Linked DNA regions of Flocculibacter collagenilyticus. The protein of the gene in region 2 interacts with the protein of the main gene of each other region in a pairwise test. Links are inferred from orthologs where the notes say so. Each region holds a gene or a part of one and is shown on either strand. Other genes may lie near its edges.

What was found.
Region 1: the proteins of typA (region 2) and rlmKL interact in binary tests that used the Escherichia coli proteins (3 or more experiments, as listed by UniProt). The link is inferred for Flocculibacter collagenilyticus from one-to-one orthologs.

Annotation. Positions count from the first base shown.
Region 1 is NZ_CP059888.1:1,656,042-1,668,149, reverse strand. What follows is about bases 5,169-8,141. They hold rlmKL (bifunctional 23S rRNA (guanine(2069)-N(7))-methyltransferase RlmK/23S rRNA (guanine(2445)-N(2))-methyltransferase RlmL), read right to left. Parts: upstream 7,737-8,141; coding sequence 5,601-7,736; downstream 5,169-5,600. Other genes in these bases: HUU81_RS07385 (glutaredoxin family protein), read right to left, coding at 5,368-5,601; uup (ATP-binding cassette ATPase Uup), read right to left, coding at 5,169-5,364. Also shown: HUU81_RS07405 (TolB-like translocation protein), read right to left, coding at 1-626; HUU81_RS07400 (hypothetical protein), read right to left, coding at 785-1,156; HUU81_RS07395 (DUF3466 family protein), read right to left, coding at 1,717-3,423; more of uup, read right to left, coding at 3,433-5,168; HUU81_RS07355 (cell division protein ZapC domain-containing protein), read right to left, coding at 8,581-9,111; pyrD (quinone-dependent dihydroorotate dehydrogenase), read right to left, coding at 9,221-10,231; HUU81_RS07345 (NAD-glutamate dehydrogenase), read right to left, coding at 10,293-12,108. UniProt on the Escherichia coli protein: Specifically methylates the guanine in position 2445 (m2G2445) and the guanine in position 2069 (m7G2069) of 23S rRNA. Methylation occurs before assembly of 23S rRNA into 50S subunits.
Region 2 is NZ_CP059888.1:3,358,034-3,370,027, forward strand. The notes cover bases 17-2,875. They hold typA (translational GTPase TypA), read left to right. Parts: upstream 17-463; coding sequence 464-2,287; downstream 2,288-2,875. Other genes in these bases: HUU81_RS14920 (class I SAM-dependent methyltransferase), read right to left, coding at 2,414-2,875. Outside these bases: more of HUU81_RS14920, read right to left, coding at 2,876-3,274; HUU81_RS14925 (hypothetical protein), read right to left, coding at 3,339-4,058; HUU81_RS14930 (diacylglycerol kinase family protein), read left to right, coding at 4,333-5,970; HUU81_RS14935 (tetratricopeptide repeat protein), read left to right, coding at 5,986-6,939; HUU81_RS14940 (DUF2750 domain-containing protein), read right to left, coding at 7,051-7,422; yjjG (pyrimidine 5'-nucleotidase), read right to left, coding at 7,454-8,137; yjjX (inosine/xanthosine triphosphatase), read right to left, coding at 8,175-8,717; HUU81_RS14955 (patatin-like phospholipase family protein), read left to right, coding at 9,021-11,105; HUU81_RS14960 (RNA-binding S4 domain-containing protein), read right to left, coding at 11,135-11,365; HUU81_RS14965 (pyridoxal-phosphate-dependent aminotransferase family protein), read left to right, coding at 11,528-11,994. UniProt on the Escherichia coli protein: A 50S ribosomal subunit assembly protein with GTPase and nucleotide-independent chaperone activity, required for 50S subunit assembly at low temperatures, may also play a role in translation.

The DNA.
Region 1 (12,108 bases), 1.7 Mb from region 2 along the record:
GCATCCCAAATTAGATAAGTTTCATCCGGTGATATAAATGGATGTGCACTATATTTACCAGCATTGATCATGGGAGGCATTTTTCGAGGTGGTTGCCGTTTGCCATTTTCAAAAGTAGATATACGTATTACATCACCATTTTTATAATCATCTAAAACATAAGTTCCATTTTCAGAGGCAGAAAGCCGCATTATGCCCCAATCTTCTCTATCAAACATTGGCCCAAGACTCTTTATATCAGACCAACCTATCTCGGTTCGCTCCATGTAGTGCTTCCCTAAATGCATCGTATTACCATCAGGAGAGAGGATCGGCCTACCAACTCGTGGGCCGACTGTAGATTCGCGCCATTGATTATTTTCATTTTTATAAACAATCAATGTCCACTCTTCTGTTTCATTATCCATCCTTGTGAAATAGAACTCTTGCATATCTGGCGAAAAAAAGCCGCTAAAATCTCGATGTTCTGTCGAAACAATACCAGGTGCAAAAATTTCAGCATTTTCCCCCGGAGGCTGCTGCCCTAAATAAGCCCCTTTAATAACTAAGCTATCATTTTGGCTAAAACCTTTGTTACCCAAAACGGATAAAGAAAGCAAACTAATTAAAATCCATATTTTTTTCACAGCTATTCCTTAAAGTAAAAGTATTCATAAAATGCATCCGACTACAACTCGAAGCTCAGACAGGCAGCTAACGCCCCTATTAAACGGCCCAGACTTGCTGGCTATACTTTGCGAAGAATGAGCTAAGCCAGCGAGTTTGGGTCCGGTTGAATGGTTTGTTATATTGCTTCACTTAATACAACCACCTTGTTGCTACTATTTGATGATAAAAAGCTGTTTAAACATATTAGTTGACCGTACTCGTCCATGTCGTTTTCACGATTCGTTTTATTTAGCCAAGTCGAGTAAAAATCATCAAAACTTCCATCCGCAATGGGAGTTGGGTACTCATTTAAAATAAAACTTGAATCTACATCATCGATTTGAGGTAACGAGTCATTTGAAACTGACGAGTTAAAACAATTAAGCAATATCATTAACTCCTGTTCCGACTTCAAACATATCGTTTCTTGATGCTCAATTCGCGACTCTAGGTCATTTAGTAATGTAAGATCTAAATCATCCAAGAGCACAAAAGAAAAATGCTTCATTACTCCATTCCTCTAAGCAATATAACAATTTATTGGATCCCATTTTGGGGTGTTTAAACACCCCAAAGTGGTAAATAATATTCATGTGCGTTTTTACCACGGCTACAGGCTATATTCAATAACGCTTTCCGGCCTGTCTGTTTTTTGTACGTTTAAAAAAGACATTTTGTCTTATATCTGCTGTTATTTGACATTATGATAGTGGCTGTAAGAAAAACCAGTATTTGTTTAGCAATGAATGTTATTAATAATTTTCTTTCTAACAAATTGCAGAGTTGATGTTCGGCAGAAGATGTCAGCTTTGTAACACCTAGAAATTATCATTTAAATGTTGATGCCATAGACTCTGGTGTGGCTTTAGCGATCTATACGATCAATGGACGTAGTCAATAAGTTCAGGGTAGAGAATAAAAAAATGAATTAAAAAAAATTTAAAATGCGGCACAGTAAAATACAGCTAAACCAATTTAAGTTATCTTATCCTTGGTTAAGTTTACTTATGTTCATGTGCACTGTGCCCCGCCAGAAAAACTGACTTGAGGCACAGTTAAAATGAGCGGCTAAGACCTTCTTCTAAAGCCTAGCGCGCCTAATAATAACAAGCCAAATGGCCAGAATATGCTTGCCCCTTTACGCTCTGTTTGAACATTATCAGGTGTTCCGCATTCTTCTTTTTCGCCATTGGCAATTGGTGTTAGTTTAATGGCACGCAATGTATCAACCATCACTGTGTTACCATCATCGTCTTTAACCACTTCACCTTTTTCGTCTTTTTGTTCAACAGTTACTAATGCTGTTGCTGATATTTCACCATTGTCGTTAATGCCTCGGCCACTCACTATTGTGTAAGGGCTGTCGCACGCTAAAAAGTCGTTTAAGTCTGTAAACGTGTCGGTATTAATATCATATAAAAAGCCGTGACGTCGTCTAGTTACTTGAGTTTGAGTTTCAACTTCACCCTCACCTACTACTTGACCAAGGTTATTGATGGCATGCGGAATACTTGCCGAGCCATTAAAAAAGTCACTAGGAAATGTTGTTTGCTCTGTAGCAATATCGTAAGTGAAAAACTTGGTACGAAAGAACCCATTGACGCGCTTTGAGATATATCCAACAACCGTATTGTTGTCGTTTATGTCAGTGGCTCTACCGCCTGATATATCTGTATGGTCAATAAAATCTAATACTTCACCATTGTTGAATATTGCAGGGTAAGTCAACACTCTTTCTTCACCCTCTACAAACAATGCTGACGAATATCCCACCGCAGTTCCCGCTTCATTTACTGCTAAAGCAACGCTGGTATATTTTGTTGAGCTATCAGCTTCTGGCGTTAATGCCAAACCTAGGTTTGTTGACTCAACAATTTGGTTGTTTTCATCTAGCTTCCAGCGGTAAGCTCTTATTTGGTATGGCTCATCACCAAACGAATTATAAGATAAGTGTCCACCTTTTAAACTCCATTCACAAACAGTCAAGGGAAGTAGGTTCTCATCACAGTTTTCAACTAAAGTAGGAAAAAAGCTGAGCACCGACACGCTGCTATAGCCAACCATGTAGCCGCTATCTGATATATCAAGCACACCAGAATTGCCGCCATGGCTAGTATCTTCAGGCATCACGGGGAAAGCTTCACCATTAACTACATAGAATCCGCGTTTACCAAACTCACTTTCCCACAGTACTCTATCAACTGGATCTGTGTCATCGGTTGGTGTAGTTGTGAACTGAATTTGTTGATATGGATCAGAAGCAAATCCAACAAATATCCCATTATTATTTATCGCTGTAACATAGTCGAACGTGCTATAAGTTAGGGAATTATTCAGAGCAGGCTCTTCCACATCAAAAATAACCTGTTGTTCCAACCCGCTTTGCTTCAAGATGAAAACACTATTATCACCAACTTTTTGTGCTGTTGGCGTATTGTATATGACAGGAGTAGGGTCTAACCGTGTTATTGGGGGCTTTAAATATAATTTAATTGTCGCTAACGCATCCGCGTTAATCGTGCCAGCCTTTACATCTTCTACACTTTCTATACTGGCAATTGTGGCGTTAGTATAATCTAAATTTACATAATCAATCGGGAAGTTAAATCTACCTGATTGAGAGCCAACCATTGTACCGTTATTATTAATATCAACTGCTACACTCTGTGTATGAGTGCTAGTGTTATTTACTTCTGCTACTTGATACACAGCAGCATTGACTGAAAGAGTGACACCACTTAATGCGAATATTGCTGCAATACTATTTAATTTCATGTGTTATACCTAACTACTACTATTTTGTAGATCTTCTAATTCTTCCCATCTGCCGTATGCAAACTCAAGCTTCGACTCACTTTCTGCAAGTTCGTTCAATTTAGCTTGTGTTTCTTCTGAAGATTGTTTGAAAAATTCTGGGTCATTAACGTCTTGCTGTAACGCTTCAATTTTGTTTTCTAGTTGTTCAATTTCAGCAGGTAACGACTCTAACTCCAATTTTAACTTGTATGATAGCTTTTTCTGCTTAGGTGCTGAACCTTTTATCTCTTTATTTACTGGTTTAGTGTTTTCTTGATTTGATTCGGTAAGCTTTTCTTTAGATGAGCCTGTATGAAACTTTTTATGCTCGCTATATCTTAAATAGTCCTCATAGCCACCTACAATCTCTACTAAATTACCATCAGGCTCAAAACAATAGGTATTAGTTACAGTATTATTTATAAACTCTCGGTCGTGGCTAACAATTAATACCGTGCCATCATAGCTATCTAAAATATCTTCAAGTAGCTCTAACGTTTCTACATCAAGGTCATTCGTTGGCTCGTCCAGAATCAACACATTACTTGGCTTTAAAAATAATTTAGCCAGTAATAAACGATTTTTCTCACCACCTGATAACGCCTTCACTGGCGTTCTTGCTCGTAATGGGCTGAATAAAAAATCCTGCAAGTAGCCTAGTATATGCCTTGAGCGGCCGTTAACCATGACTTCTTGTTTGCCCTCGCCCACGTTTTCTTGAACGGATAATTCTTCATCAAGTTGATTACGATATTGATCGAAGTAGGCAACATCTAAATTAACGCCTTGCTTAACTTTACCGCTAGTTGGCGCTAAATCACCCAATAACACTTTAATTAATGTTGTTTTACCAACACCGTTCGGCCCTAAAATACCAATTTTATCGCCACGCATAACCAGTGTAGAAAAGTCAGAAAAAAGCGTTTTATCGTTATATTTGAAGCTAACATTTGTCGCTTCAAACACTAGTTTGCCCGACTTTTGTGCGGTTTCAATGTTAAAGTCGGTTGTGCCTTGTCGCTCAATACGCTGGCTGCGTTCAAAACGAAGCTGCTTTAACGCACGAACTCTGCCTTCATTACGGGTTCGTCTTGCCTTTATTCCTTGTCTAATCCAAGTTTCTTCTTGAGCAAGCACTTTATCAAACGCTGCATTATGCTGTTCTTCAACTTTTAGCCATTCTTCTTTTTGCTCTAGGTAAGTTTCGTAATTACCCGGATAGCTTTTTACAATACCACGATCTAAATCAACAATTCTTGTTGCTAGTGCACGTATGAATGCACGGTCATGGGAAATGAAGAGAATTGCACCTTTAAAATCTTTAAGGAAGCTTTCAAGCCATTCTACACTTGCTACATCTAAGTGGTTTGTTGGTTCGTCAAGTAGCAAAATGTCAGGATCACATACTAACGCCCTTGCTAACGCAACCTTTCTTAACCATCCACCTGATAATGATTCCAATTGGCTTTCTAAATTAAGTCCTAAACGCGTTAATACTAACTTAATTCTAGATTCTAGCTTCCACGCATCAGCAACGTCTAACTCATGTTGAACACGTTCTAATTTTTTTAGGTTTTGCTCAGACGGGTCGTTAACAATTAGGTCATTGATATGATGATAGCGCTTCAGTAATTCAGCTGCTTCAGGTAACCCTTCAGCAACGTAGTCAAACACTAGCCCTTGTGCAGATTTAGGTGGGTCTTGCTCTAATCGCGCTACAGTCAAATCTTTAACGCGGTTAATTTCACCTGAATCTAGCGCCACATCTTTATTAATGACTTTGAGTAGCGTTGATTTACCTGTGCCATTTCGGCCAACAATACAAACACGCTCGCCCTTAGCAATTTTAAACTCAGCATCTTTGAGTAAAGGCGTTGTGCCATATGCTAAGTCAGCATTGGTTATTCTTATTAAATCCATGTTTTATAACTCTAAAAATTCGGCTAACTGACGCTCTGTAAATGGCCAGTATAATCGCAGTTTTTGTTCTTTATTTTCAATCACCGGAATGTGGACACCAAATTCAGCAACTAGTTGATCATCTTTAGCAATATCTATGACTTCAAATATTGCTGCCTGCCTCAGATTGGCTATCAGCTGCCAAGCTTGTTCACATAAATGGCAGCCGTCGGTTGAATACAGTATCTGCGTTTTCATTACACCGTAAGTTCCCAACAATTATGTATTTTGTGGTTGCGCTTGTAGTCCAGTGGTATGGTTTGTTTAGTAATTTCTTTTACATTAAAGCCTGCGTCTTGCAGTGCAGTAATATCCATTTTGAAGTTACGTTTGTTGTTTGAAAATATAATCGCGCCACCCGCCATCAAGCGTTTTTTCAACGTTAAAAGTATCTCTAGATGATCTCGTTGAATATCTAAACTGTCTTCCATTCTTTTTGAATTAGAAAAAGTTGGTGGGTCGATAAATATTAAATCGAAAAACTCATTTGCCTTTTCAATATACTCTAAGCAGTTGGCTTGAACAAATTGATAGTTTTTGCTGTACAAGCGGTTTAACTTAAAGTTGTCTTTGCCCCAATCTAAATACTTTTTAGACATGTCTACCGATGTGACCGATTTTGCACCACCTAAAGCCATGTGTACTGATGCTGTAGCCGTATAGCAGAATAAGTTAAGTACATGCTTACCTTCTGCCATTTTTTGCAATTTGTGGCGCGTAATACGATGATCTAAAAACAAACCTGTATCTAAATAGTCGTAAATGTTAACCCAAAACTCAGCGTTATATTCTTTTACCGCAAAACGCTCGTCACGTTTATCAATGGCAGTATATTGATGGCTACCTTTTTGTTTTTGACGCACCTTTAAACTAACTTTATTAATATCTACGTCAAGTATATTCACAGCAATAAGTAAAGCGTCTTCTAAACGTTTTCTCGCTTTATCCATATCAACTGTTTTTGGTGGCGCATATTCGTTTATAACTAAGTGGTCGGCATAAACATCTATTGCAAAATTATATTCTGGAATATCGCCATCATAAACACGGTAACATTCTATCCCTTCTGACTTAGCCCACTTTCTTACTGGTTTTAAATTCTTTTTAACCCGGTTAGCAAAAGACAAACTTTCTTCAAAATAAATAGGTAATTCTTCAGCATATGGTTTAAGTGTTACTTGGCGTTCATCAAGATAGTAATTTGTTAATACGCAATCTAATGGCCCATTCGATAATTTGTATTCTTTTTGTTTACCTAACTTCACACTGCGCAACACATCTAAATTGCTGGTAAATAACGAAACATTCCAGCCCTTAAAATTGCGTTTTAAGTTAAGCCCTAGATATGCGTGTAAATGAATAAGCTGAGGCAAATCACCTAAACGCTCGCCGTAAGGTAAGTTAGATAAAATAGTGCCGCTATCACCATACACATTATTTGTATCTGCAGCATCGGCAACATTAAACTCAATATATTGTGCAACATCGGCTACGCTTGCATTCTTTCTTGCTTTATCAAGCACATGCGAATTGATATCAGTACCAATTATTTGAATGTTATCAATTGCTTTAGTATCAGCTAGGTCAAAAATTGCTTGTTTTTCTTGCTGAAAAGCTTGCTCGTCAAAGTCTGGGAAGCGTTCAAATGCATATTCATCAACACGAAGATAACCTGGAAAGATATTGGCTGCCATTAGTGCGGCTTCAATTAATATCGTACCTGAGCCACAGCATGGATCAATCAGTGGTTGTGACATATCGTTTATCCAACCACTACGGATCACAAGTGCCGCTGCCAAGTTTTCTTTAAGGGGGGCTTTACCCTGCGCAACACGATAGCCTCGTTGCGATAAAGCATTTCCGGAGAAGTCGCGATAAATGTGCAATTTATTTTGTATTAAGCGCCCTTGAAATACATATTCAGCGCGCTCTTTATCTACGTTTGGTCTTGAACCGCATTTATCTCTGAAGAAATCTACAATGGCATCTTTTATTAGTAAGCCACCAAATAAACTATTTTGTACAAGTTTATTCTTTCCTACAAATTCGGTAGAAAACGTACTTCTTTCATTGAGGAACTTTGACCAATTTATTTTATTTTTTAACGATGCTACTAACTCATCTTTATTTTCAACAGAGTCAACCGTTGCTATTTTTTGCATCACACGCGTTGCTAAACGCGTTCTTAACACGACTTTAAAAGCAACATCTAATTCAGCTCTAAATTCAACTGAGCCTAAGCTAGTTTTATCTATTTCACCACCAAGACGCTCTATTTCGTCTTGTAATAATGATTCAATACCTTTAGATGTTAGTGCGATATAAGATTTCATGATGACTCCAGTATGTATAAGGCGCGAATTATAGCAGGAAACAACAAGAAATTGGCGAGCAATATTAAATACGAACTGATAGATTAAAAATCAAACACGAATATTACAAAACTGTATGAATGCGATCATTTATCGAACGATATTTGAGTAAACAGTCGTTTTTTGAAAAATAATTTCACTTTGGGCTTGTCATAATGATTAATAATGGTAGTATGCACCCCGCTTTAACGGACGCGGGATGGAGCAGCCTGGTAGCTCGTCGGGCTCATAACCCGAAGGTCGTCGGTTCAAATCCGGCTCCCGCAACCAATTCTTCTAAAATGAATTAAAACTTTTAGGGCTTATCATTCGGACGCGGGATGGAGCAGCCTGGTAGCTCGTCGGGCTCATAACCCGAAGGTCGTCGGTTCAAATCCGGCTCCCGCAACCAATTCTTCTAAAATGAATTAAAACTTTTAGGGCTATATCATTCGGACGCGGGATGGAGCAGCCTGGTAGCTCGTCGGGCTCATAACCCGAAGGTCGTCGGTTCAAATCCGGCTCCCGCAACCAATTCTTCTAAAATGAATTAAAACTTTTAGGGCTATATCATTCGGACGCGGGATGGAGCAGCCTGGTAGCTCGTCGGGCTCATAACCCGAAGGTCGTCGGTTCAAATCCGGCTCCCGCAACCAATTCTTTCTATATTTCTTTCTATTCCCCTTTTACTTTACTTAATTAAATCTCATTCTCTATCTTATCGATATTAACTGCAGTACCGCTAACAACCAGATCATCGATGGCTTTAGCTTTTGTACATTATAAAGAATAATTTACCAACGTAATGTGGTTTAAAAAACGGAAACTAAGCAGATTGTTTGGATACACTTGGCGTTAATTGAATATCGTAAATACGATCTATAGACACTTTAATCACATCAAATTGCTTTAACGACTTGGTATCTGATACTTGAAACTGATCTTCAACGATAAGTAACATTACAAAATTCGTACTCGCTTCAAGCACTATACAGGTGGAAAAAGCAAAATCCGAATATAACGCAACCAATAGCGGAATCGCCCGCCTTTGTTGATTATTTACTTTAAAATGCCAACTCTTAGGCATAACAGGTTTATAAAAGCGTTTTACCGCTGTTGCATTTAACGCAGTTTGCGTACAAAAAGCCCGAGACCAAAGATTTAAATTCAACAGCGTATCTTGCAAATAGGTAAAATAATTCGCGTCTTCTACGTTAAACGAGTCATCAACATGAATCTCATTCGTTAGTTGGCAAGATTGATAAGGCGTTAAAAACGCCATCTCATCACTCATGTCCAAAATAAGTGATGAAGAGTGTTTACATAATTGCCAACGCCATTGATTAGTGGGATTCAAACTACTTTCCTAACATTACTTTGCTTAGCATACCGTAATGTATATGGCACTTAGCAACAATACACAAAAGAATATTTTGGAATGAATAAAGCCCAAGCATTACTGATCCTTATAACGAATTAACGATCTGCTTGATCAAGTTCGGCCCTTTATAAATAAAGCCTGTGTAAACCTGCACTAACGATGCACCCGCTGCTATTTTTTCTTGAGCTGCGTGATCAGAATCGATCCCACCTACTCCGATAATTGGCAATGATCCATTTGATAGTTGATTAATCTTTTGAATAACGTTGGTGCTTTTTTCTTTAACCGGTGCACCACTTAGCCCGCCAGCTTCATTTGCATATTGCAAATGCTGAACGTCGCTACGATCTAATGTTGTATTCGTGGCAATAACACCATCAATGTTATTTTCAATTAATGACGATGTAACCTGCTCTACTTGAATGTCATCTAAATCTGGCGCTATTTTAACAAACAAAGGAACTTGCTTATTGTGATGATTAATTAAATCAAGTTGTTCATTTTTTAGTGATGACAGTAACTCGTCTAATGCTTCACCATATTGTAAGTCGCGAAGCCCAGGTGTATTCGGTGATGAAATATTTACCGTAATGTAATCTGCATACGTAAAGACTTTGCGCATACAAGTAATATAATCATCTTTACCCTTTTCGTTAGGCGTATCTTTATTCTTACCAATATTAATGCCAAGCACACCGTTATACTTTGCTTGTTTAACATTAGATACAAGCGCATCAACGCCATGGTTATTAAAACCCATACGATTAATAATCGCATTGGCCTCTGGCAACCTAAACATTCTCGGTTTAGGGTTTCCATCTTGCGGCTTAGGGGTAACAGTACCAACTTCTATAAAGCCAAAGCCCATTGCAGAAAATGCATCAATACATTCGGCATTTTTGTCTAAGCCAGCCGCCAAGCCAACTGGGTTTTTAAACTCGATACCACATACTTCGCGTGGTTTAGCCTCTACCGACTGTCGCCACATATTTTCAATTGGTGTATTAGCAAACCGTTTTAAATTATTAAGAGTAAAATCATGCGACCATTCAGCGTCTTGAGTGAATAGTAACTTTCTGGTTAAGTCGTAAAACATATTTTCCCCTAATAGTAAAAAGCCCCAGCTAATGCCGGGGCTTATTCTAATGATTTTTCAATTAAATAGAAGTGTCGCAGTTATGACTTAATAACATTAACTCACGCAATGCAACCGAGAACTTAGCAAACTCATGGCTCTGAGTTGTTTTAAACTCAGCTAACATGTGATTCCAGCGTTCAAGTAATGACGAGTGCTCTTCAACCCATTGATCAATTAATTCTTGTGCATCTTTTGGATCAGTTTTACTTGTTGAATGTAATACAACAGAGGTTAATGCACGTTGCTGCCAGTCAAGCTCTTCACGATAAGACGAGCGAGCTAATGCCTGCCAATGATTTGCTACTGGTTGATTGGTAATTTGATCCAAGAACCAGTGTAAGTCCATTGTTGCACCTAACTTGAAGTAGATATCAGCAACTAAATTAATATTTCTTTGTTCTAAGTTCGCAATTTGCGCTAAATCCATTACCGAGAACAGGCTACTTAATTGCGAGATTCTACGTGCAATATCTTTTGGCACACCTTCACGTTTTAAGTCTTGCTCAGAGCGTTGTAATTGTGAAACTTCTTGTTCAACCAAGTAATCATCTAAATTAGATGAAATTTCTTTAAACGCAGGAGCGTAGAAATTGATGGTTTCAACAATATCCATCGCTTTATTTCTGTGGCGCAAGAACCAACGTGTGGCACGACGGATAGTACGACGTAATTGGAACAGCATTTCTGTTTGCACAATAGCCGGTATCTTGTTATCAAGATCTTCAATTGCTTCCCATGTTTCTCTAAGCTCAAATATTTCTCGTGCCATTACATAACAGCTAGCAATCTCAAATACTGTCGCACCTGTCTCTTCTTTCATGCGATGCACAAAATTAAGACCCATATCATTGATTATTTCGTTAGCAAGCTTAGTTGCAATAATCTCTGATTTAAGTGGATGCTGAGCCATCTGCTTACTGTACTTTTCTTGTAATTTCTGAGGGAAAGCACCAATAAGTAAGCTTTGGAAATAAGGATGTTCTGTAATTTCGTCAACAACAAACCACTCTTTCATTACCATTTTGCCATATGCAATAAGTACTGAAAGTTCTGGTCGTGTGAAACCTTGGCCTGTTATCGCACGTTCTGATAATTCTTCATCAGTTGGTAAGAATTCTAATTCTCGGTCTAAGTAACCATCCTTTTCCAACTCATGAACAAATCGAATTTGCTCTTTAAGGTGCTCAGGTCCTTTAAGTTGCGTAATTGAAATAGAGTGAGTTTGGCGATAACAGTCTTGTAGAACAACTTCACCCACATCGTCAGTCATATCATATAGTAATTGATCACGTTGCTTACGGGTCATATCACCATCGGCAACTAAACCATTTAGCAAGATTTTGATATTTACTTCATTATCTGAGCAGTCTACACCGCCAGCATTATCAATAAAGTCGGTATTCATTTTGCCACCGTTAGCAGCAAATTCTATACGACCTAACTGAGTAACACCTAAATTACCGCCTTCACCAAATACTTTTGCATTTAACTCGTTACCGTTAACGCGCAATGGATCGTTTGCACGGTCACCTACTTGAGTATCAGTTTCTTTAGTACCTTTAACGTACGTGCCAATACCACCATTCCAGATTAAATCAACATGCGCTTTTAATAACGCTTTGATTAGCTCATTTGGTGTTAGCGATGCTTTTTGTGAGCCAATTAGCTTCTTAATTTCTGGTGTAAGCTTAATAGACTTAGCAGCACGAGAAAAAATACCACCGCCTTGAGAAATTAATTCTGCGTTGTAATCTTCCCACGATGAACGTGGCAAGTTGAATAAGCGCTCACGCTCTTTATAACTGGTTGCAGCATCAGGATTCGGATCAATGAAA
Region 2 (11,994 bases):
AATACTGTACGTAAGTTAGTTGTTTTCTCTATGCGAATACCACGCCAATATATATTTTATTTAATTATCAATAGGTTGACTCCACCCCTTAAAATATCACACACCCACTGCACCAATATAGTGCACCACTAAATATAGTAAGCACCAAAACCGTGCAACAATAAAGTACGTAACATAAAAATTAGTACAGATTTCAAATATTTCCATTCTTAACTCGCCCTTCACTTTCTTGAAAAAACCTGCGTTAACAATCACTTTTACCGCATTAACGAATTAGCGTAAAAAATAAACAAAAATATACTATAACTTCGTTAGCCCTTTGTCGGTTTTACCTGTACAATACGCGCCCTAAATTAACAGTTGATAGGCTGTTAAAGGTTTTCATGGCAAATTAGCAATTGCATTTGCTAACCCAGTTTGAACCACCAAGCACGCCTTAAAATGGTACATGAGTGAGAAATAAATGAGTGATATCAACAATCTACGCAACATAGCAATTATTGCGCACGTCGACCACGGTAAAACAACCTTAGTTGACAAGCTATTACAGCAGTCAGGCACGTTAGAGAGCCGTGGCGAAGCTGAAGAGCGCGTGATGGATTCAAATGACATTGAAAAAGAACGTGGTATCACGATCCTTGCTAAGAATACTGCCATAAAGTGGAACGACTACCGCATTAATATTGTAGACACACCAGGACACGCCGACTTTGGTGGTGAAGTTGAGCGTGTAATGTCAATGGCTGACTCTGTATTATTATTAGTTGATGCACAGGAAGGCCCTATGCCTCAAACGCGCTTTGTAACACAAAAGGCGTTTGCACAAGGTTTAAAACCAATCGTTGTCATTAACAAAATCGACAAGCCTGGCTCACGTCCTGACTGGGTTATGGATCAAGTATTTGATTTGTTCGATAACTTAGGCGCAACTGATGAACAGTTAGACTTCCAAGTTGTTTATGCTTCAGCTTTGAATGGTTGGGCTTCTCACGAAGCAGATCAACCAGCAGAAGATATGACTGCCCTTTTCGAAACTATCGTCGAGCAGGTAGAAGCACCAGACGCTGATGCAGAAGGTCCATTCCAAATGCAGATTTCACAGCTTGATTATAACTCTTATGTAGGTGTAATTGGTGTTGGGCGTATTACGCGTGGTAGTGTAAAAACGAATCAACAAGTAACTGTTGTAGGTGCTGACGGCAAAACACGCAATGGTAAAGTTGGCCAAGTATTAGGTTACTTAGGTTTAGACCGCCATGAAGTAACTACGGCTACTGCTGGTGATATAATTGCAATCACCGGTCTGGGCGAACTGAAAATTTCTGACACTATTTGTGATCAAAACGCTGTTGAAGCGTTACCACCTCTTTCAGTTGATGAACCAACGGTAACCATGACTTTCCAAGTTAACAATTCACCTTTCTGTGGTAAAGAAGGTAAATATGTAACTTCACGTAATATCCTTGAACGCTTGCAAGCAGAGTTAGTACATAACGTTGCATTGCGCGTTGAAGAAACACCTGATCCAGATAAATTCCGCGTATCAGGCCGTGGTGAATTACACCTAGGTATCCTTATTGAAAACATGCGTCGTGAAGGTTATGAATTAGCCGTATCGCGTCCAGAAGTAATTTTACGTGAAGTAGATGGTCAACTTGAAGAGCCTATCGAAAACCTAACAATTGATATTGAAGAAGAACACCAAGGCTCAGTAATGGAGCAGCTTGGTTTACGTAAAGCTGAAATGACCGATATGGCACCAGACGGTAAAGGTCGTATGCGTTTAGACTTTACTATTCCAAGTCGTGGATTAATTGGCTTCCAAACTGACTTCATGACCATGACATCTGGTTCTGGCCTAATGTACCATTCATTTGATCACTATGGTCCACACAAAGGTGGCGAAATTGGTCAACGTAAAAATGGTGTATTAATCGCAAATGCTACTGGTAAAGCATTAACCAATGCACTCTTTAACTTGCAAGAGCGTGGTCGTTTATTTATCGGTCACGGTGTTGAAGTTTATGAAGGTATGATCATTGGTATTCATAGCCGCGATAATGACTTAACTGTAAACGCATTGAAAGGTAAGCAGCTAACCAACGTACGTGCATCTGGTACTGATGAAGCACAAACACTTGTGCCACCAATTCAAATGTCACTTGAACAAGCACTAGAGTTTATTGATAACGATGAGCTTGTTGAAGTTACACCGGAAAGCATTCGTATTCGTAAGAAGTTACTTACTGAAAATGAACGTAAGCGTGCAAGCCGCGAAGCAAAATAAGGTTATATAAATAACCGATGAATACATGGCTGTGTTTTCGCAGCCATGTATTGTTTTAATGCAAAAATGTCACCTATTAAATTTAAATCGTATTACTTTTTAAAGTTTCATCACCGTCCTAGCTACTTAGCAACCTTCCCCTTCTTCACTACCGTCTAAATCACTACACGCAAGTTCCATTCGCCAAAGCTGATCAAATCGTTGTAACCTGCTATGCTTATTCGTATTTAAATGTGCTTGCTTATCTTTCGCCGATTGAAACGGGCCTGCGTTGCATATTATGCAGCTATCACTATTATGTTCGTCAACCATTAACTCTCGTTTTTGCGATGACGTGATTGTTAATTGTAAGCTCGGCTCCAATTGCTGATTGCTTTCTCGCGTCCATACGTAAGTTTTACCACTGGTATCTTTTACATATTTATTTCGATCCACATTACGGACCTGATAACCAATAAATTGACTAGCATCGAATGCCATTAGCCCTACATACTTCATCGCTGTTTTTTGTGCTATCGAACGCTCAATATCCCACTCGTTATAGGGTTTAACATCTTTAGAGGTGATATAACATAACTGAGCCCCATGCCTGTCTAATGCAAAGCGTTCAGCATTAATTAAAAAGGTGCGTAGAAGGCGGCGGTTTAAGGTGTTTACATCCAACTTATTGCACTGCGACTGATAAGCTTGCTTACTGGTAAATCCCGGTAGTAGCGGAAACTGAAAAATAACGAGATCAAATTTAGTATTATCAAGTCTATGCCAACAAGCTTCATTGGTAACATCGAACGCTGTTAATACAGAAACATTTTGCTTATGCAGCGCACTTAAATGCTGATCTTCGCCATACTTTTCGATTAATTGATCAGGGTTATCATATATCGAAGCAACTAACTCTCGACATAATTGTTGTTGCGACAACGCCAATGAAAATGACAAGTCTCCGTCACCTACCGTAAGAACTCGCCAGTTTGGATTTATATACATATAGACAAAAAATAATGAACCGATTTAGGTAAGGATATCATAGTTTTTACCTAGCTTTTGGCATTCATCGAACCACAGAGTATTGCTTAAGCTTGCCGACTCTATTTGCTAACGCAGCGGTTATTTTAGGAAGTAACTTGTGATGCTTTTGGTGAATATAGTGATATAAATACATAGGAGAAGAAGATAAGTTAATGGCACGATATTTAGTTGGAGCTTGATATAATGCAAACCTATCTTGGTAAGTAATGAAGTAATTAAAACGTTTTCGTAACAGCATTTTTTTCAACACTGCATAATCATTTATCAGGTATTTGGTAATTGGATAGTTTTCTGAAAATCGATATGCCGTACTCGCCTTCACCACCCCAATCACATTAGTTTCATCATGCAAGATGTTCTCGCTGCACCACACATGGCTTGCACAAATCAAAAACATGTTTACTTCGCTAAGCACCACTGGCACTCGAATAAATGATAAATTAAGATCTTCAGAGGTATTCAGTAACATTAATGCACCATCATACTCTTTTGCTTTTTTCGTATTTACACTTCGGATCCCAGGTATCTCGACGAGTTGCACCTTTACACCGATATCTTGATAAGCTTCCCTGATTATAGGCGCATAGTTTTTAACTGCATCGGCAAATGGAATGTGTGAAAAGATTAACGTACTTGGCTGTTGCTTAACTTGAGGCTTGAGCGCATTTTCTGTTGCCTGCGATTTAGATGAAAATATTAAGATGATAGCTAGCCAGCAGCAGGCATAGAACTTTAACGACATAACACGACCAAATCCAATAAGAGACAATGAAATATTTTTTTACAAAATACAATCTAATCATATTTTAACCAGTTAAAACGTTGAAAGCAAACCTATTTTAGGAACTAAATATGTATTTATTCATCATTAATGAATATTTTCTCGTTAACCTATTGTACTAACGTTTTTCAGGTAACAGTGCCATAAATTTAACATGTTGATTATTAAATCATTTGTACTAGACTGGATGCAAAGCTGTAACTTCACTTAAATCCAGTTCAATAAAGGCAATTACATGATTATAATAAATTTTTATCTTATTTTCGGATTGCTATGCATTCTTTCACTGGGGTACTTCGACACTTTTTTCTCTCAATTTATTGTCGGTTGGATTGGCGCTTCACTATTACTAGTCTATTCGGCTTATCAATTAAATAGTGCAAGCATCTTTAGAAAGCGTGAAGATGGCACAATTCCAATTTATATTCGCTGGCTATTTTTTCCTTTTTTTATCGGTTGTCAGTTATATAACTCATGGGCAAGAAAAACAGATAAAGTGCCTGCTATTCAACAAATTGATGAACACTTATTTGTTGCCTGTCGCCTATTCCCTTCTGATATTGAAGAGCTAAAATCTCTAGAAATTGGCGGTGTACTGGATGTCACAGCGGAATTTAATTCGCTAGATTGGAGCTTAACGGACGAAGATATTGATTATTTAAATATCCCCGTACTCGATCACTCAACCCCAACAAAAGCCCAACTTTTACAAGGCATTAATTGGATCCATCAACACGTTAGCCATAACCGAAACGTTATCGTGCATTGCGCACTGGGTAGAGGTCGCTCAGTATTAATGGCAGCCGCCTATTTACTCGCCAAAGAAGAAGACAAAACGTTTAATCAAGTTATGCAGCAAATTAAAGAGGTACGTCGCACAGCGGGGCTAAATAAAAAGCAATTGAAGAAGTTTGAAAAATATCGCAACAGTGAAGATTTCAAACTTACAAAAAATGTATGGTTAATTGCCAATCCAGTCTCTGGTGGTGGTAAATGGGATATTCATAAAGAGGAAATTGTTGCAGAGCTTTCTCCATACTTAGACTTAACCATCAAGCTAACAGATTTAGATACCACCGCGACTGAATTAACTCAACAAGCATTACAAGACAGTGCAGAAATAGTCATTGCCTGTGGCGGTGATGGCACCGTTTCTGAAGTAGCTTCACAAGTTGCGAATACTAAAACAAAACTGGCCATCATTCCTATCGGCACGACCAATGCGCTCAGCCATGTTCTTTGGGGTACAAAATCTAAGTTGGCACCTATCGCTAGTGCCTGCCAAAGCATTAAAGAAGGACATCTTCATACGATTGATGTGGGATATTGCAACGATAAAATAGTATTACTATTGGTCGGTATTGGCTTTGAACAAAAAATGATTGAGTTTGCTACTCGTGAACAAAAAGACTTATTAGGCCAATTTGCGTACATCAAAGGGCTATTACAGGCAATTAGTAATAATGAACAGCTAGATTTAACGATACAAATTGACGATCAACCTGAACAGAAAATAGTCACGGGAAGCCTCGTTGTTGCCAATGCATCCCCCTTTACCACACTATTAGCGCAAGGTGCTGGAGAGCCTAACCTAAAAGATGGCTATTTAGATATTACATGGCTTTCGCCAAGTGAAAATGGCGGTCAACACTTTATCGGCTTAGCTGAATTAATGATTGAAGGGCTCACCCAACAGCCTTTAAATAATGTCACCAATCATACCCGAGCATCTAGCATTCGTATTAAAGCGCAAGACAAGTTAGACTATGTAATTGACGGAGAAGAATTTTCAAGCGACGAGGTTGAAATAAGAATTGCTCCTCAAGCTTTAAAAGTTGTAGCCCCTCCAGACAACATTATAACAAACGAATAAATAATAGAGCCCTAAATGTCCAATACCATAGTTAAAAGCATCCATGTTGCATTCTTAATGATGTGCTGTTTTCATATATTTTCCACACAAGCACAAACTGCTGAGCAAGCACCTATAGCAGAAAAAGAGAACAAGCAATACAACTCGCAACACATTGAAACGAATAACGAGCAAACTCCTCCAGCAGTGGCGCAGCCCGACTTTAAAGAGCCGTTATTTAAACCTTTTATTGAGCGTTATATTTTGGATGACTTAAAAAACCTAAGGCAGGAACAACAGCATTTGCGCGCCGAAGTAATAGACCGTGTTGCCGATGCTAAACTTGAAGCTTCTGATCGCGCCATTAGATACACCGCAGATACAACTAACGTGATTTTTTATATCATCACTGCCGCCGCTTCAATATTGGTTATTATGGGTTGGCGTTCACTTAAAGATATGCGTGAAACCATTGAAACCATTACGTCTGAAAAGCTATCCACACTGACAGAAGTATATGAAGCGCGATTAAGTGAAATAGAAAACAAGATGAAATCGCGTTCAGAACAAATTCTCGCAAACCAAGAAAACATCTCCATCACAAACCAAATTCATTCACTTTGGATGCGTGCCGCTCTTGAAAAAAGTGATAAAGAAAAAATTCATATTTATGACCAAATACTTGAATTACGCCCTGATGAAGTTGAAGCAATCGCCTATAAAGCTGATGTATTACTCGATATGGGAGAGAAAAAGTGGGCACTCTCTTTAGCTAACCAAGCAATTGATAAAGACAGTCAATACTCGTTTGCTTTTTGGCAAAGAGCCTGTGCAAATGCCGAGCTTGGCAATATCAACGATGCAATCGACGATATACAAATCGCCATTCAGCTTTCAGAAATATTACGAGAAGAAATACTTATTGAGAAATCGTTTGAGCATTTAAAAGGATCAGAGCGGTTTGAACAACTATTAGTAGATAAAGAATAGAAAGATCTGCATTACTGAGGCTGATTAAGTCTCAGTCCATGCAAACAGCTTGATTAAATTATAACGTTGTTTGCATGGCACTGGCTTTACTCGCGCTTTTAAGCAATTAAATTATTTTAACACTTCAACATCAGCGAGTTGTTGGGAAAAATCAGCCAAGTCTATTTCTTGATAGCTTGCTTCGTCGTGCCAGTTTATACCTATCATCACACCATCTTCAGCTAAATCTTCAATCCAAAATTCGAACCAGTCTTGCAATAAAATGACGGCTGGAGCGTAATCTTTCCATTCTTCGGTGCACTGTAGCTTTGCTTGCTCTTCAGATGACCACAATGGCATTACATCTGTATCTTCAAAATCTACCGAGCTTACAATAACCCAATCGCCACTTACGGGTTCTTGTAATGCCCATATTTGCTGTGTTTCTTTTACTGTGGTTAAAAACGCGCTAAGTTCAGGCGTTTGGTTATTTTTTTCTGTCATTGGGTAACCCTTTTAATGTGCATAAATTATTTTATCTAGTCGGTGCATGTAATAGTTGTTGCAGCTCAGCCAAGCTAGTTACTTGATAGTGCGGCTTAATGCCTTCAGGCATTGGTTCTTGGCGATGATTAAACCAACATGAATGAATGCCTGCATTATTTGCCCCTTTAATATCTGAATGAGGATTATCGCCTACCATCAGTATCTGGTCTTTTTCTGGGTGCTGCATGAGCTTAAAGGCATGCTCAAAAATATTGATATGTGGCTTCGCGACGCCAACTTGTTCAGAGATCACAATATGCTCAAACATTTTATTTAAGCCAGTTCGCTGTAAGCGTATTTGCTGTAAATCAGTAAACCCATTAGTGATAATGCCCATTTTTACTTTTCCAGATAGTGAGCTAAGTAATTCACCAGCGCCTGGCAGTAAAGCACAAATTTCTGCCATCGAATTTAAAAAACCACTGTTTAATACTTGAGTATCTACACCTAGTTTATCTGCCCAAATCTTAAAGCGTGTATGTTGTAATTGCGCAGCATCAATGGTGTGATTCTGATACTCATCCCACAATCGCTTATTGGTTTGCTGATACTCATTATAGTCTTGCGCCGAAAATGTCACATCATACTGATTAAACAAGTGCTTCAACCCACTAAATGCATCAAAGTGAAATAGGGTTTCGTCTGCGTCAAATAAAATCCACTGATACTTCATTCAATATCCTAGGTTTTAGTGCTAATAAGCACACATGTTATTGGTTAAATAATTGGCGATGTAAAAATGGTGCCATCGCTAAGGTTAATGCTTGTGTGTATGTACTTTGGCGGGTTTCACGATTATTTGTGAGCAAGGCCATGGCTCCACCTTTTTGCTTAATATTGTTAGTATTAAACAATTTATCCATCACACTGCCTAACTCTATACCTGTATCAAGCTGGTGATATACAGTTTGTGGCAGTGGTAAGTTTGAACTTCTACCAACAGATGATTGTTGGTGATTGGTAATAACAACAAATGCAAATGCAGCTACACCATATGAAAAATGTTCTACGCCGCCTTCTATCGCAACATAATAGTCCGCCGCTGCATTCGCTTGGCAAAATGCCACGCGATTTTGCGCACCAAGCAATGTTTCAGCTTCTGTCATAGGTTGAGCAGCAACACCTGAAGGCGCATCTATTCCTTTACAGATAATGTCACACTCAGGAAAGTGATCACTAAATGCTTGCTGAGTTGCGTTTATCTTTACAGGGTTTCGAGAACCCACCACAATACTAATTTGCTGCCTTTCCATTTTTCACCTTCAATAAACTGATTGAGACTGTCACTTCTTGGGCGCTATGTGCCACATATCAATAATCACATCTAGGTTGCGTATACCATACCAGATTCTACCAGATTAACGCTTCAATTGAGCATTTGATTTAGGCATAGTGCGGGACTGACTACCTAAGCTATATATCTGGCAGCTCTTTTAGCGAAAGTCATATTGTATGGCTTATATGATCCTACACACCTTGAACAATCTGTCATTGCTTGTTTTTCGAGCATTCCGTCCTAAACTTATAGGAAATATGGAGCTAAAGGATCACAAGCAATGGAACCGCAAAATATCGATCTGATTCAGGCCAATTTAAATAAAGAAGAGTTGGCTGACTTCAATAACAATCAGGCTAATTCTTCCCTGCATCTGAATGGTAATAAACAATACCCTTCTGGGCTTGCTCTTTCCGGCGGCGGTATTCGCTCTGCTGCATTTACGCTAGGCGTGCTAAGGGCACTAAAAACGTGCAAGTTATATGATTGTCTTGATTATCTATCTACTGTTTCTGGTGGTGGCTATAGTGGAGCAGCGGTAACTTGGGCAAAACAGCAAGGTATCTCAGATGGCGTGATGTTTAATTTTATTAGACAAAATGCCAATTACCTTACTCCTACTCAGTTATTAAACACCTCTGCATTAATTAGTGTTATTTTACGCACCCTGCTGCTTTCTTTATTAGTATATATTCCTCTTACTACTGCGCTCTTACAATTAGCAGTATTCAATGGCTGGTTTCAACCTCTGCTCGTCTCCAACGAACTTACCAGCGACAGCTCAACAATCGACCTAATTTATAACCAAATCAATATGTTTGGACTACTTGCAATTTGCTTATTGGCATTATTCTGTTTTTTATCAATCAGTTATTCAGTATATACCTTGTTGTCGTCGTGGCTACATAGCGCCGCTGGCAAACCGTATTTGTGGCGATTAACATTGCAAGTAATACAAGGCATTTTACTAATGCTTGCCACATTATTTGTTGTAATTGCGCTGTTGCCTACTCTTCATGAATTACTTGATAAACTTATCGTCGACTCAAAAAGCGAGAGCGTATTGATTTCAATACTGACTATTGGCGGCAGTAGTATAACGGCTTTGCTAAATGTGAAAGCACAAATTCATGGTTCAGAAAAAAGTGGCAAACACAGTGAACTTATCGCATTCATTGCTGCGGCAGCCATGATTTTAGCAATATTACTCCTCTGTTATGTTATCGCCATTAAGTCTGATCCTAAGTTATGGTATTGGACTCTGGGGTTTTCACTTGTAGTAGGTTTATTGGTTAATTTAAATAATGTGTCGCTACATAGAATGTACCGTGACCGCTTAATGGAAGCGTTTATGCCACAAGCCGAACCATTAAAAGCAAACAGCGCTGAAGAGAATATGTATCGTTGGCGCCCTGCAACCGATGCGAATAAATTTAAACTCAGCGATATAAAAACCAAACCTTACCATATTGTTAATACCACATTAGTGCTTACGAATTCGAAAAATGCTAAATACCGAGGACGCGGTGGTGATAATTTTATTTTATCGCCAAAACGGTGTGGCAGTAACGCCACCGGCTGGCAAAAGACCGCTAAGTATATGGGCAATAAAATGACACTATCAACAGCAATGGCGATATCTGGCGCAGCTGTCAACCCTCATACAGGCGTGGCTGGACATGGTATCACTCGCAATATTGTCGTTTCGTTTTTAATGGGTTTTTTAAATATTCGGTTAGGCTTTTGGGCCACGCACCCAAATAAAGCACCGTTGTGGCAAATACCCAATTACTTTTTGCCCGGGTTAAAAGGAGTATTTGGCAGTGGGTTTACTGAAAAAAATTCACGTATTGAGTTAACAGATGGCGGCCATTTCGAAAATACAGGAGTATACGAACTAATTAGACGCCAATGCCCTTTAATTATTGCCACAGATGGCGGTGCAGATCCTAATTACCAGTTTGAAGATTTAGGTAATTTAATTGAAAAAGCGCGCCTTGACTTCGACACTAACATTCAATTTAGTTCTGAGTACCCGTTGGAGGACACATTACCAAACGAAGATAAAAACAAGCTAGGAATCAACCTTGCAACACGCGCCTTTGCTGTGGCTAAAATTACTTATCATGCATCCAAAAATAATGCGGCTTCATCACCTACCACTGGCACGCTAATCGTGATTAAGCCCACCTTGATAGATGGCCTGTCTCAAGATATTTATAGCTATAAAAAAGGCTACCCGCGCTTTCCACAGCAACCAACTTCTGATCAGTTTTTTGATGAGATGCAATATGAAGCATACCGAGCCTTAGGCTTTAAAGCCGCCAACACCATGATCGACGCATTAAAACTAACAAAAGGCTAAGCACATGTGATATTACGAAAAACAATAACTTAAGATGCCGTTTGTGCTACAACTTCTAATAGTTGCCCCTGCACTTCGACAATGTCTCCCGGAAACACTTTTTTACGTGTTTGCTCAACAATCTGGCCATTTACTATTACCATTTTTGCGCTAATAACCTGCTTAGCTTCAGCGCCACTTGCCACGATGGCTTCAAATTTCAATAGCTTGTTAAGCTCAATGTAATCGGTATGGATCTCAACTTTCGTAGTGTCAGTCATAGTTATCAACTTAAGTTCTTTGTAATGATTAAGGCGTGTTAACTCAGCATTCTACTAAATCATTTAAACGAATGGGCGTTATTTCCCTCTTTTATTTTATTCCTTGCTAATATGGTTACATCTCAACATTTATTGATTATTACCGATAATAAGGACACATCTATGCACATCTCCTCATTCAATCCCCCGCGTCGAATTCTTATGGGGCCAGGTCCATCTGATATTTCTCCTCAAGTCCTTAATGCACTTTCTCGTCCAACGGTTGGTCACTTAGATCCTCTCTTTATCAATATGATGGATGAAGTGAAATACTTACTTAAGTATGCCTTTCAAACTGAAAATGAAATGACCTTAGCCATTTCTGCACCCGGTTCTGCGGGTATGGAAGCATGTTTTGTTAACTTGGTTGAACCCGGCGATAAAGTAGTGATTTGTATCAACGGCGTATTTGGCCATCGCATGCAAGAAAACGTTGAACGTTGTGGTGGTGAAGCTGTGCTAGTTGAAGGAGAATGGGGGCGCGCGGTCAACCCTGATCAGCTTGAACAAACATTAAAAGAAAATACCGATGCTAAAATTGTTGCTTTTGTTCATGCCGAAACATCAACGGGTGCATTATCAGACGCACA